3 regions of the Arthrobacter sp. YD2 genome follow, and region 2 is predicted to be linked to each of the others. Evidence: predicted binding sites of a transcription regulator. Region 2 holds the regulator's gene; each other region holds the start of a gene.
The links. Region 2 encodes HrcA, which represses chaperone genes, less so after heat shock. Its sites were predicted from a motif close to TTNGCACTCGNNNNNNNCGAGTGCNAA; they were not measured.

Region 1 (4,278 bases), on a different contig from region 2:
GCGCCTGTTTACGCGCCAGCTGGGAGCAACCGGGGGCTTAGAAGCCGCCCATGCCGCCCATGCCGGCCATTTCGTCGCCGCCGCCCATGGCGGGAGCGGCCTTCTCCGGCTTGTCCGCAACCACAGCTTCGGTGGTCAGGAACAGGCCGGCGATGGAGGCCGCGTTCTGCAGGGCAGAGCGGGTCACCTTTACCGGATCGTTGACGCCGGCTGCCAGCAGGTCTTCGTACTCGCCGGTGGCTGCGTTCAGGCCGAAGCCTTCGGGCAGGCCGCGGACCTTGTCCACCACAACGCCCGGCTCCATGCCGGCGTTGAAGGCGATCTGCTTCAGCGGAGCGTCGATGGCAACGCGGACAATGTTGGCGCCCGTTGCTTCGTCACCCTCAAGGTTCAGGTTGGCGAAGGCCTTCAGGCCGGCCTGGATGAGTGCAACGCCGCCACCGGCGACGATGCCTTCTTCAACGGCAGCCTTGGCGTTGCGGACGGCGTCCTCAATGCGGTGCTTGCGTTCCTTCAGCTCAACCTCGGTTGCGGCACCGGCCTTGATGACTGCAACGCCGCCGGCCAGCTTGGCCAGGCGTTCCTGCAGCTTCTCGCGGTCGTAGTCGGAATCGGAGTTCTCGATCTCGGCGCGGATCTGGTTCACGCGGCCGGCGATCTCTTCGGCGTCGCCTGCACCTTCAACGATGGTGGTCTCGTCCTTGGTGACAACAACCTTGCGGGCCTTGCCGAGCAGGTCGAGCGTGGCGTTTTCAAGCTTCAGGCCAACTTCTTCGGCAATGACCTGGCCACCGGTGAGGATGGCGATGTCAGCCAGCTGGGCCTTGCGGCGGTCGCCGAAGCCCGGTGCCTTGACGGCTACGGACTTGAAGGTGCCGCGGATCTTGTTGACCACGAGGGTGGCAAGGGCTTCGCCCTCAACGTCTTCGGCGATGATCAGCAGCGGCTTGCCGGACTGCATGACCTTCTCGAGGACGGCAACCAGATCCTTGACGTTGGAGATCTTGGAGTTGACGATCAGGATGTACGGATCCTCGAGGACCGCTTCCTGGCGCTCTGCGTCGGTGACGAAGTAACCGGAGATGTAGCCCTTGTCGAAGCGCATGCCTTCGGTGAGTTCCAGCTCCAGGCCGAAGGTGTTGGACTCCTCGACCGTGATGACGCCTTCCTTGCCCACCTTGTCCAGTGCCTCGGCGATCAGGTCGCCGATCTGCTGGTCACCGGCGGAGATGGAAGCGGTAGCAGCAATCTGCTCCTTGGTCTCGATTTCCTTGGCGGAAGCGAGCAGCTCTTCGGTGACGGCCGCAACGGCCTTCTCGATGCCGCGCTTCAGGCTCAGCGGGTCGGCGCCGGCGGCAACGTTGCGCAGGCCTTCCCGAACCAGTGCCTGGGCCAGGACGGTTGCCGTGGTGGTGCCGTCACCGGCAACATCGTCAGTCTTTTTGGCAACTTCCTTGACCAGCTCTGCGCCGATCTTCTCGTAGGGATCGTCCAGCTCGATCTCCTTGGCGATGGAAACACCATCGTTGGTGATCGTGGGGGCACCCCACTTCTTTTCCAGAACCACGTTGCGGCCACGCGGGCCGAGGGTCACCTTGACGGCATCGGCGAGGGTGTTCAGCCCGCGCTCGAGGCCGCGGCGTGCCTCTTCTTCAAATGCAATGATCTTGGCCATAACGGCTATCGTCCTTCCGGAACAGTCATGCTTGGAGCAAAATGTTGCATTCCTGCCGAGGTGCCCGCGACGGACGGCCAGGCTCGCGCGATCTCTTTACGCGCTCCCCTGACCTCACCCCAGTGGGTTGCTGGTTCACTCAACGCCGTCGGACTTTTAGCAGTCATCCGGCAAGAGTGCTAAGTCAATAATTAGCACTCCCGCACACTGAGTGCAAGCCATCACGCCGCCCTGCCGGGCGCCTCACAGTGATCCCCTGTACAGGCTGCCGGAGAAGCAAAAGCAGCGGCGGAGCTGATACTCCACCGCTGCTTTTATTCCCCTGTACGGGACGGGGCAAGGCCCGCGCCGGGCCGCTATACGGCCCGGACCTCTTCAGCCTGGGGACCCTTCTGCCCCTGGCCTATTTCAAACTCGACCCGCTGACCCTCTTCCAAGGTCCGGTAACCCGAGGCCTGGATCGAGGACCAGTGAACAAATACATCCGTTTCCGCTTCGTCGAGGGTAATGAAGCCGTACCCCTTCTCCCCGTTGAACCACTTGACGATCCCCTGCGCCATGCTCTTTCTCCAACCGTGATTTTTCAGTGCCGCCCTCCGGCGGCTGGCATTACTCTAACCATGGTGTTCTGCATCACATGCGGGCAGGAGGATAACGTTTTGGTGTTTTTCGCCGTGCGGCTACTGGAATCCGGGTCCAAGGACCACCGTAACTACGGCAAATCCGGGTGTTTCCATAACCGTGGGGATGCCGAGCTGCGCAGCAACCTCGCGGGCGTTGGCTGCCTGGTCCGGTGAGCTGTAATAGACACCCGAGGCCTGCTGGGGCACTCCGGTCCAGTTACCCACCGTCCCCACCGGCCACCCGGCGCCGGAGATCCGGCCGGAAACGGAGGCACCAAGACCGCTGATTCCACTGGCGTTAAGCACTGTCACGGGCTGCGTCCGGTCCACCGCCGGTTCGGGCTCGGCTGAGGGCGTGGGCTCGGGCGTGGCCGCGGGACTCGGCGCCGCGGTTTCCTCGGCTTCCTCTGTCTCGCCGGCGGTGTCCTCAGGTGTGGGCGTGGGGGAAGCCGCGGGCTCGGCGGGTGCCGACGCCGTCGAAGAGGCTTCAGGATCTGCGCCACCCAGGTCAATGCCCAGGCGCGGCACCACAAAGTAGGCGGCCAGGCCGATGACCAGTGCGAGTACGCCCACGGTGATCAGCAGGCCCAGGCCGCGTGAACGCGACGGAATGAGGCGTTCACGGTGCACGCCCTGCCGCGCCGAGGTTTCGGGGACCTTGTCGAACTCGTCCCTGGGGTATTGGCTCATAGTGGAGAATCAATCCTTGTTCTGGTGGCGCCGCATCCTGGGCCGCCAAATGGTGGTTGGTGGACCGGAGCTAGATGCCGGAGCCCATACGGCGGGCGGTACGGGCGTTCTGGCGGGTCGTACGTAGTCTACGCAGTCGCTTGACCAGCATCGGGTCATGGGCCAGCGCCTCTTCGGTATCGATGAGGGCGTTCAGCACCTGGTAGTACGCGGTGGCCGACATCCCGAACAGGTCGCGGATGGCCTGTTCCTTGGCGCCGGCGTATTTCCACCATGCCCGCTCCAGTGCGAGCATCTGCTGTTCCCTGACGCCGAGCGGACTGTCCGGATCCACCGATTCATCGAGGGAAAACCGCCCGGTTTCCGATGATGCTTCCGCTGCCTCAGCCACACGTGCTCCCATGAAAGATCCTTGTCCTGCCTACTCAGACATGCTAATTGGGAATAACAGGCTTGTCATTTAGTGCACTGCCGCGGACAAGGACGCTGTGCAGGCAACAGCGCTATGGTCAGACTATGACTCGACGCTTTCCCGGTTTTGTCTGGCTGCTGTTCCTCGCCTGCACGGTGGTGCCGTTCACGGTTTCCTGCAGTGCCCTGCCCGCGGATCCGGAGGGAACACTGGAGCGTGTTTCCGGCGGCACCCTGCGCGTGGGTGTGTCCAACGCCCCACCCTTCACGGAGGTGGACGGGGACGGGGAACCCGCCGGAAGCGAAACGGACCTGGTTCGTGACTTCGCCGCATCCGTAGACGCGGACGTGGAATTCTTCGAGTCCGGCGAGGAACACCTGATGCAGCGGCTCGCGGAAGGCGATCTTGACCTGGTCATTGGCGGCCTGAGCGATTCCAGCCCGTGGACCGACAAGGCGGCCCTCACCCGGCCCTATGCCGATGTGACGGATGGTTACGGCAAGCAGCGCAAGCTCGTGATGGCGGCACCGCTGGGGGAAAACGCCTTCCTGGTCCGGCTGGAGGAATTCCTGGCAGAACACGGGGAGTAGCAGTGAGCACCTGGATTGGACGTACCGAACTCAACGCGGAACAGGAGAAGATCCTTCGCCGCGCCGTCCACCTCGAATGGCTCACCATTGCCATCCTTGCCGTGACGGTGACCCTGGTTTTTGCCGTTATGGGCAATTCGCAGGCGATGAAGGCCGCAGGTATCGAGGACGCACTCTCCTTCATCCCGCCGCTCGCCTTCCTGATGGGAGTGCGGATCGCCGGAAAACGCCCCAACGCGCGCTACCCGTACGGCTACCACCGCTCCATCGGCGTGGCCCATCTGGTGG
Region 2 (4,278 bases):
GTTCATCCGGTCGTGGCTGGTGATTCTGGCGTGTGTTGGACACGGCGTAATTTCCTTCTGACTCGTGCTGACACAGGGTCGGTCCGCTACTACGTATTGAACAAGAGTACTGGCTGGGCCGCTTTATAACGGAACGGCGACGGCGGATGAGTCGTGTGTCTCATTCCGGCACGGTCAGGAAATCGATGACTTCCTCGACCCTGCCCAGCAGCGACGGTTCCAGATCGGCGTAGGTGTTTACCTGCCCAAGGAGCTTCTTCCAGCCCACGGCCACATCCGTGTGGTCAGCGTGGGGCCAGCCCAGTCCCTGCAGGATCCCGGTCTTCCAATCCAGGTGCCGGGGGACCACCGGCCAGGCGCTGCGACCGATTACCGAGGGTTTAATGGCCTGCCAGACATCCACGTAGGGGTGGCCCACAATCAGTACGTTCCCGTGCGCGCCGGGGCAGGTCATGGCTTCGGCGGCGATGCGGGACTCCTTGGAGCCGGGTACCAGATGGTCCACCAGGATGCCGAGGCGGCGCCCCGGGCCGGGAGCGAAGTCCTTCACCGCGGAATAGAGGTCATCCACGCCGTGCAGGGGCTCCACGACAATTCCCTCCACCCGGAGATCATCACCCCAGACCTTCTCCACCAGCTCGGCGTCGTGCTTGCCTTCCACCCAGATACGGCTCGCCCGTGCGGTGCGCGCGCGCTGGTTGGCCACCTTCACCGAACCTGACGCCGTGCGTGCCGGACCGGCTTTGGTGCCGGCCGCCTGCGGGGCCGTGACCTCCACGGGCTCGCCCTCCAGCAGGAAACCAAAACCGAGCTCAAAGGATTTCCGCTTGCCGCGGCGGTCCTCCAGCACCATAAGGTGCAGCCCGCCGGACTTTTCCACCCGGATCACCGCTCCCACCCAGCCGGTGGCGACGTCTTCCAGGACCAGGCCGGATTCGGCACCGACTTTGCGCAGGGTGGTCCGGGCCGGCGCAGTAATGTCCTGCGGGCCCCAGGAGAAGTTGGACACGTTGCTTGCCTCGCTACTGTTGCTGAATCAGGGAGCTGACCGCAGCGGGGCCGCGGATCCCTCAATGCTAACAACGCTGCCGTTCCGTACTAGACTTAGCACTTGAACACTGTGAGTGCTAAGCGGCGCCCCGCGGCGCAGGTGCTCCGCACGCCGCATCACAAGGACGCGCCCTTCTGATGCGCCCGCCAATTAACAGGGAGGGAAAACCATGAGTGAGCCACGCCGACTCGAGGTCCTCCGTGCCATTGTTGAGGATTACGTCCATTCGCGTGAACCGGTGGGATCCAAGGCCCTGGTGGAACGCCACCACCTGGGAGTGTCTTCGGCGACGATTCGCAATGACATGGCGGCCCTGGAGGAAGAAGGGCTGATTACCGCCCCGCATACCTCGGCAGGACGCATCCCCACCGACAAGGGCTACCGTCTGTTCGTGGACCGGATCTCCGACGTCAAGCCCCTCTCGGCACCCGAACGCCGCGCCATTTCCTCCCTGCTGGAGGGTGCAGACGACCTCGACGACGTGATGGACCGGACCGTGCGGCTGCTGTCCCAGCTGACCAACCAGGTGGCGGTTGTGCAGTACCCGCACCTCGGCAATGCCAAGATCCGGCACATCGAGTTTGTGCTCCTGGCCCCGGCCCAGGTGCTCGTGGTGCTCATCTCCACCACGGGCCGGGTGGAGCAGCGGGTTATCACGGTCCCCGAACCCGTGACCGAACCCGACCTTTCGGACCTCCGCCAGCACTTCCTGTCCTCTCTGGCCGGGACGCCGCTCAGCAGCATTACCGGCCACGTCGCCGAAGCCCTGGCGACCGTTCCGGCGGCGCGCCGCCGGGTTGCCGACGCCCTCGGGCACAGCCTGGAGCTGCTCGCCGGAATTAACCGGGAGGACCGCATGGTGATGGCCGGAACGGCCAACCTTGCCCGCTCCACGGTAGACTTCCCGCTGACCATCGGCCCCGTGCTGGAAGCCCTGGAGGAACAGGTGGTAATGCTCCGGCTGCTCTCCGAAATGGAACAGGACGCCCGGGGTGTTGCCGTCCGGATCGGACGGGAAAACCCGTACGGCGGCCTCTCCGAAGCCTCGGTGGTGGCCACCGGCTACGGGCCGGATGCCTCCGCCAAGGTCGGCATCCTGGGCCCCACCCGGATGGACTATCCCAACACCATGGCGGCGGTCCGTGCCGTGGCCCGATACTTGTCCCGAATACTGAATAACTAGGCTTATTGAACTCCACGCGGCCAGCCGTTGGCGGGCCGCCCCGCCGGCCGGGAAACCTGCCGGACTCCAAACAACGCCTTCAGCCATGAAGGCAGGTAATGCAGGCAATGCAGGAAGCGATGTGCACGAGTGAGCGATCACTACCAGGTTCTGGGCGTCGGACGAGACGCCACCGGTGAAGAAATCAAGAAGGCGTACCGGAAGCTTGCCCGCAAGCTGCACCCGGACGTCAACAACGCTCCGGGTGCCGCCGACGAGTTTAAGGCCGTGACGCACGCCTACGAGGTCCTCTCCGATCCCGAGAAGCGGCGTATCTATGACACCACCGGGAACGAAAACGGAACCGACAACGGTTTCGGCGGTGGCGGCTTCGGCGGCCAGGGCTTCGGCTTCCAGGACATCTTCGACACCTTCTTCGGCGGCGGCGCACCCGGCGGCGGCCGGGGCCCGGCCTCGCGCAGCCGGCGCGGCCAGGACGCCCTGATTACTGTTCGGATTGACCTCAAGGATGCTGTCTTCGGCGTCAACAAAAAGATCGACGTCGACACCGCCGTGGTATGCCCCACGTGTGACGGGTCCTGCTGCCAGCCCGGCACCTCCCCGCGTACCTGCGACATCTGCCACGGTACCGGCCAGGTCCAGCGGGCGGTCCGCTCCATCCTGGGCCAGGTCATGACCTCGGCTCCCTGCGGCACCTGCAACGGTTTCGGCACGGTCATTCCGGATCCCTGCCACGAGTGCTCCGGCGAGGGGCGCGTCCGCAACCGCCGCACGCTGAACATCAAGATCCCGGCCGGCGTCGCCACCGGAACCCGGATCCAGCTGAGCCAGCAGGGCGAAGCCGGCCTCGCCGGCGGACCCGCCGGTGACCTCTACGTGGAAATCCGGGTCAATAATGACCCCACCTTCCTGCGCGAGGGCGATGACCTCCATGCCACCCTGACGGTGCCGATGACCGCCGCAGCGCTGGGCACCACGGTCACATTGGACACTTTCGACGGCGAACGCGACGTCACGGTCAAGCCCGGCACCCAGTCCGGCGAGGTCACCGTGCTCAACGGTCTCGGCGTCACGCACCTGCGCGGCCACGGACGCGGCGACCTGCGCGTCCACCTGCACGTGGAAACCCCGCAGAAGCTGGATTCCGAGCAGGAGGAACTGCTCCGCCGGCTGGCCCAGCTGCGCGGTGAGGAATACAGCGAAGGCCGGCTGAACAGCTCGGGCACCGGCGTATTTGCCAAACTGCGGGACCGGCTGGGCAACCTCTGAGATGACCAACCCCATCTTTTTCGGGGACCCGGCGCAGGTGGCCGCGGCCAGTCCGGGGGACACATTCCGCCTGGAGGGGCCTGAGGCCCGGCACGCCGTTTCCGTCAAGCGGATCAGTGCGGGCGAAAACGTGGACATTGTCGACGGCGCGGGCCGGCGCCTCACCGGTACCGTGTCCGCGACCGGCCCCTCGCTGCTGGAACTGAGCGTGGAACACGCGGCGGAGGAACCACCGGCAGCAGTTCGTTTCATCCTGGTCCAGGCCCTGGCCAAGGGGGACCGGGATGAGCAGGCAGTGGAGGCAGCCACTGAACTGGGCGTGGATCACGTCATTCCGTGGCAGTCGGACCGCAGCATTGTCCGTTGGAAGACGGAAAAGGCGGTGAAGGGGCAGGCCAAGTGGCAGGCTCTGACCACGGCGGCCGCCAAGCAGTCGCGCCGCGCCTGGATTCCCGGCGTGGAACCCGTCCTGGACAGCCGGGGCCTGGCCCGCCGGCTCGCGGACACGGACCTGGTCCTTGTGCTGCATGAGGAAGCCGACGCGCCCCTGGCGGACGCGGTGCGGAACCTCCCGGGCCGCAGCGCAGACGCAACCGGCAGGACGGCGGCGCCGGCAGAGATAGCGATAGTGGTCGGTCCGGAGGGCGGGATCAGCGCGGCAGAACTGGAACTGCTGCGCGGCGCCGGGGCGCTGGCTGTACGGCTGGGACCGCATGTGCTGCGCTCCTCCACCGCCGGTCCCGCAGCCCTGGCAGTGCTGAACCAGCTGCTGGGC
Region 3 (4,278 bases), on a different contig from region 2:
ACCGGGGACCGGTTTCCCGTCCGGAGAGCTTTCGCGTGTGAGCGAAGCCACGGCAAAACCGTCGGGTGCGGTGCCCGGCAGGTACTGCGCCGTGGCGGCGTCCGCCTTCCCGTCCGGACACACAAAAGGCCCCGTCCGCGGAACGGTGACCGCGGGCGGGGCCTTCGCGTGAAGCGAGGGGTTACCGGCTAGTGCTGGTGTCCGTGATCCTCATCCTCTTCGGCCGGCTTCTCCACTACGAGGGCTTCGGTGGTGAGTACCAGCGAAGCGATCGAGGCGGCGTTGCGCAGTGCCGAGCGGGTGACCTTGACCGGGTCGATGATGCCGGCGGCGATCAGGTCCTCGTACTCGCCGGTGGCGGCGTTGAAGCCGTTGTTGACCTTCAGGTCGCCCACCTTGGATACAACAACCATGCCTTCGGCCCCGGCGTTCTCGGCGATCCAGCGCAGCGGCTGGGCCAGTGCACGGCGGACCAGGCCGACGGCAGTGGCAGCGTCGCCTTCCAGCTTGGCCACCTCCGAGTCGGTGTCCAGCGCCTGTGAGGCGTGGACCAGCGCGGAACCGCCGCCGGCCACAATGCCCTCTTCCAGGGCTGCACGGGTGGAGGAAACAGCATCTTCGATGCGGTGCTTCTTTTCCTTCAGCTCCACCTCGGTGGCTGCACCCACGCGGATGACGCCGATGCCGCCAGAGAGCTTGGCCAGGCGTTCCTGGAGCTTTTCGCGGTCCCAGTCCGAGTCCGTGCGCTCAATCTCGGCACGGATCTGTGCCACGCGGTCGGCGACGTCGGCTTCGGAGCCGGCTCCGTCAACAATGGTGGTGTTGTCCTTGGTGACCGTGATCCGGCGGGCAGAGCCCAGGACCTCCAGACCAACCTGGTCCAGCTTCAGGCCCAGGTCGGGGCTGACCACCTGCGCACCCGTGAGGGTTGCGATGTCCTGCATCATGGCCTTGCGGCGGTCGCCGAACCCGGGAGCCTTGACGGCAACCACGTTCAGGGTGCCGCGGATCTTGTTGACCACCAGGGTGGAGAGCGCTTCGCCGTCCACGTCTTCGGCAATGATGAACAGCGGCTTGGAGGCCTGCAGTGCCTTTTCCAGCAGCGGCAGGAACTCGGCCACGGAGGAGATCTTGCCGGAGTTGATCAGGATCAGCGCGTCTTCGAGGACGGCTTCCTGACGCTCTGCGTCCGTGACGAAGTACGGGGAGAGGTAGCCCTTGTCGAACTGCATGCCCTCGGTGATGACCAGTTCGGTCTGCGTCGAGGAGGATTCCTCGATGGTGATGACACCGTCCTTGCCGACGGTATCGAAGGCCTGTGCCAGCAGTTCACCGATCTCGGTGCTCTGCGCCGAGATGGCAGCCACGTGGGCCACCTGGTTGCCTTCAACCGGCTTGGCGTTTTCCAGCAGACGCTTGGCAACAGCATCCACGGAGACCTCGATGCCGCGCTTGAGCGCGCCGGGAGCTGCACCCGCGGCAACATTGCGCAGGCCTTCCTTGACCAGCGCCTGTGCCAGCACGGTAGCCGTAGTGGTGCCGTCGCCGGCAACATCGTTGGTCCGGGTGGCTACTTCCTTGGCCAGCTGTGCACCGAGGTTCTCGTACGGATCCTCCAGCTCAACTTCGCGGGCAATGGTGACGCCGTCGTTGGTGATGGTGGGGGCGCCCCAGGTCTTGGCCAGGACAACGTTACGGCCGCGCGGGCCGAGGGTTACCTTGACTGCGTTGGCCAGCTTATCGACGCCGGCTTCCAGCGAGCGACGGGCGGAGTCATTGAACTCCAACTGCTTTGCCATGTGTGTGTCCTTTCCGACAACTACATCTGCACCTACATCAGAAAACCCCGGCCAGAATGGTGGCCGGGGTTTTCAAGGGGAACTACTTTACGACGACGGCCAGCACGTCGCGGGCGGACAGCACCAGGTATTCCTGGCCGCCGTGCTTGACTTCGGTTCCACCGTACTTGGAGTAGATGACAACGTCGCCTTCGGCAACGTCAACCGGAACGCGGTTGCCGTTGTCGTCAACGCGGCCGGGTCCAACTGCAACTACTTCGCCCTCCTGGGGCTTTTCCTTGGCAGTGTCCGGGATAACGAGGCCGGAAGCAGTGGTCTGCTCAGCTTCGAGCGGGCGGACAACAATACGATCCTCAAGCGGCTTAATAGAGACCGACACTCGGGCTCTCCTTTGCGTAGTTTCTAACGGGTTTGGGGCCGTCGGTTGGCGCTGGCCGTCGTCGCGGTGCCGGTTCGCGCTTCCCTTCGGGGAGTTAGCACCCTCACGTGCGGAGTGCTAAGTCAGACTTTATGCATTGGTTAGCACTCGGTCAAGGTGAGTGCCAGAGCTGCGTGGATCACGTGCGCAGGATTACGCCTCCGGGGTACCAATGACGTAAACCGAATTTGCTTAGGCTTACCTAACGGGATAGTTTTCATCTGCGCGCACCATTAGAAAACATTTCTGTGTCCTATTCCTGCGGTAGGCACATCGACTCTCACCGGAGCCCCCATGATCACCAAGTCCCGCCTGCTGGCCGGAACCGCCCTCGTGTCCCTCCTTGCGCTCAGCGCCTGCTCCACCGAAGCAGCAGAAGCCGACGCCGACTCGACCTCCGACTCGACCGTTACGGTTGAGCACACACAGGGCAGCACCGATGTTCCGGTCAACCCGGAGACCGTCTACACCTTCGACCTCGGCGCACTCGACACCCTGGATGCCCTCGACATTGACGTTGACGGTGTCCCGGCCGCAAACTTCCCGGAAAGCCTCTCCAAGTACGGCTCGGATGACTACGCCAAGATCGGCAGCATGAAGGAACCCGATTTCGAGGCCATCAATGCCGGCGCCCCCGACCTGATCATCATGTCCGGCCGCACTGCCGATTACTACGATGAGTTCTCCAAGATCGCCCCCACGATCAACCTCAGCACCGATGCCGCGGATCCGTGGAACTCCTTCATCTCCAACACCGAAATCATCGGGGAAATCTTCGGCAAGGAAGCCGAGGTCGAGGACAAGCTCGCCGCCCTGGACGCCAAGGTCGAAGAGACCAAGGCAACCGCGGCGGACGCCGGCAACGGCCTCATCATTATGACCAGCGGCGGCGAGCTGACCGCGTACGGAGCGGGTTCGCGCTTCGGCCTGGTGCACGACGTCCTCGGCGTTGCCACCGCAGCTGACATCAAGTCCGAAGCCCAGCACGGCGAACGCGTGGGCTTTGAATACATCGCGGAAAAAAACCCGGACAACCTGTTCGTGATTGACCGCGACGTCGCCGTCGGCAACGCAGGCGAGGTCGCCTCCGCTGTCCTGGACAACGAGCTTGTGCAGGGAACCGAAGCAGCGCGCAATGACCGCATCACCATGCTGGATTCCTCCAGCTGGTACCTCGTGGGCTACGGCCTGAACAACGTTGACGCCATGGTCAGCGCAGTTCAGGACGGCATTTCCTAGCCCGCTTCCACGCTCCTGCTAAATCCTCGCCGGCCGGCCTCCCGCATCCAGGGAGGCCGGCCTGGTGCGGAAGATGGAAAAGCAACATGACTGCAATCCTCTCCCCTCCGGCTCCGGCACCTGCCGGAGCTGCCGGCGTTGGCCGGCGGCGTCCCGGCCCCGGGGCAATGCTGATAGTGGGCGGAACCGCCGTCCTGGTGCTTGCCGTTGTGTCCATGTTCGTCGGTGTCAGCGACGTGTCCCTGCCCGCCCTGCTTGCCGGCGATGAACATGCCTGGCACATTTTCTGGATCAGCCGCCTCCCGCGGACCCTGAGCATCATCCTGGCCGGCATGGCCCTCAGCGTCGCCGGCCTCATCATGCAGCTGATGGCCCGCAACAAGTTCGTTGAACCGTCCACCGTGGGCACCGTGGAATCCGCATCCCTTGGCATCCTGGTGGTGACGGTGTTTATCCCCGGCGCCTCACTGCTGGCCAAAATGTCCACCGCCACGGTGTTCGCCATTGCCGGAACCGCACTCTTCCTGCTGGTCCTGCGCCGGATCCCGCTGCGGAACACGCTGATCGTGCCGCTGGTGGGCATTATGCTCGGCGGCGTGATTGCTGCCGTCACCACGTTCTTCGCCTACCGGTTCGATCTGCTGCAGACCCTGAACAGCTGGATGGTCGGCGACTTCTCCGGCGTACTGCGGGGGCGTTATGAACTGCTCTGGATTGTTGGCGCGCTGACCCTCATCGGATACCTGGCCGCTGACCGCTTCACCGTCGCGGGCATGGGCCAGGATTTCACCACCAACCTCGGCCTCAACTACAACCGCGTGA

Region 1: a site for HrcA is predicted at 1,832-1,858, ahead of groL (chaperonin GroEL). Genes of this name have one in related genera too.
Region 3: a site for HrcA is predicted at 2,319-2,345, ahead of groES (co-chaperone GroES). Genes of this name have one in related genera too.

The regions. Positions count from the first base shown of each region.
Region 1 covers NZ_JAUHHB010000003.1:745,126-749,403, forward strand. Annotated here, with positions in the region: gene groL (chaperonin GroEL) at 38-1,675, opposite strand; gene QWJ37_RS14440 (cold-shock protein) at 2,032-2,235, opposite strand; gene QWJ37_RS14445 (LytR C-terminal domain-containing protein) at 2,356-2,988, opposite strand; gene QWJ37_RS14450 (DUF3263 domain-containing protein) at 3,059-3,391, opposite strand; gene QWJ37_RS14455 (transporter substrate-binding domain-containing protein) at 3,505-3,990, shown strand; gene QWJ37_RS14460 (cation diffusion facilitator family transporter) at 3,993-4,278, shown strand, end outside.
Region 2 covers NZ_JAUHHB010000002.1:346,014-350,291, forward strand. Annotated here, with positions in the region: gene QWJ37_RS08220 (DUF4870 domain-containing protein) at 1-43, opposite strand, end outside; gene QWJ37_RS08225 (DUF3097 domain-containing protein) at 161-1,009, opposite strand; gene hrcA (heat-inducible transcriptional repressor HrcA) at 1,221-2,234, shown strand; gene dnaJ (molecular chaperone DnaJ) at 2,364-3,503, shown strand; gene QWJ37_RS08240 (16S rRNA (uracil(1498)-N(3))-methyltransferase) at 3,505-4,278, shown strand, end outside.
Region 3 covers NZ_JAUHHB010000001.1:991,747-996,024, reverse strand. Annotated here, with positions in the region: gene groL (chaperonin GroEL) at 189-1,799, opposite strand; gene groES (co-chaperone GroES) at 1,882-2,178, opposite strand; gene QWJ37_RS04890 (siderophore ABC transporter substrate-binding protein) at 2,512-3,456, shown strand; gene QWJ37_RS04885 (ABC transporter permease) at 3,543-4,278, shown strand, end outside.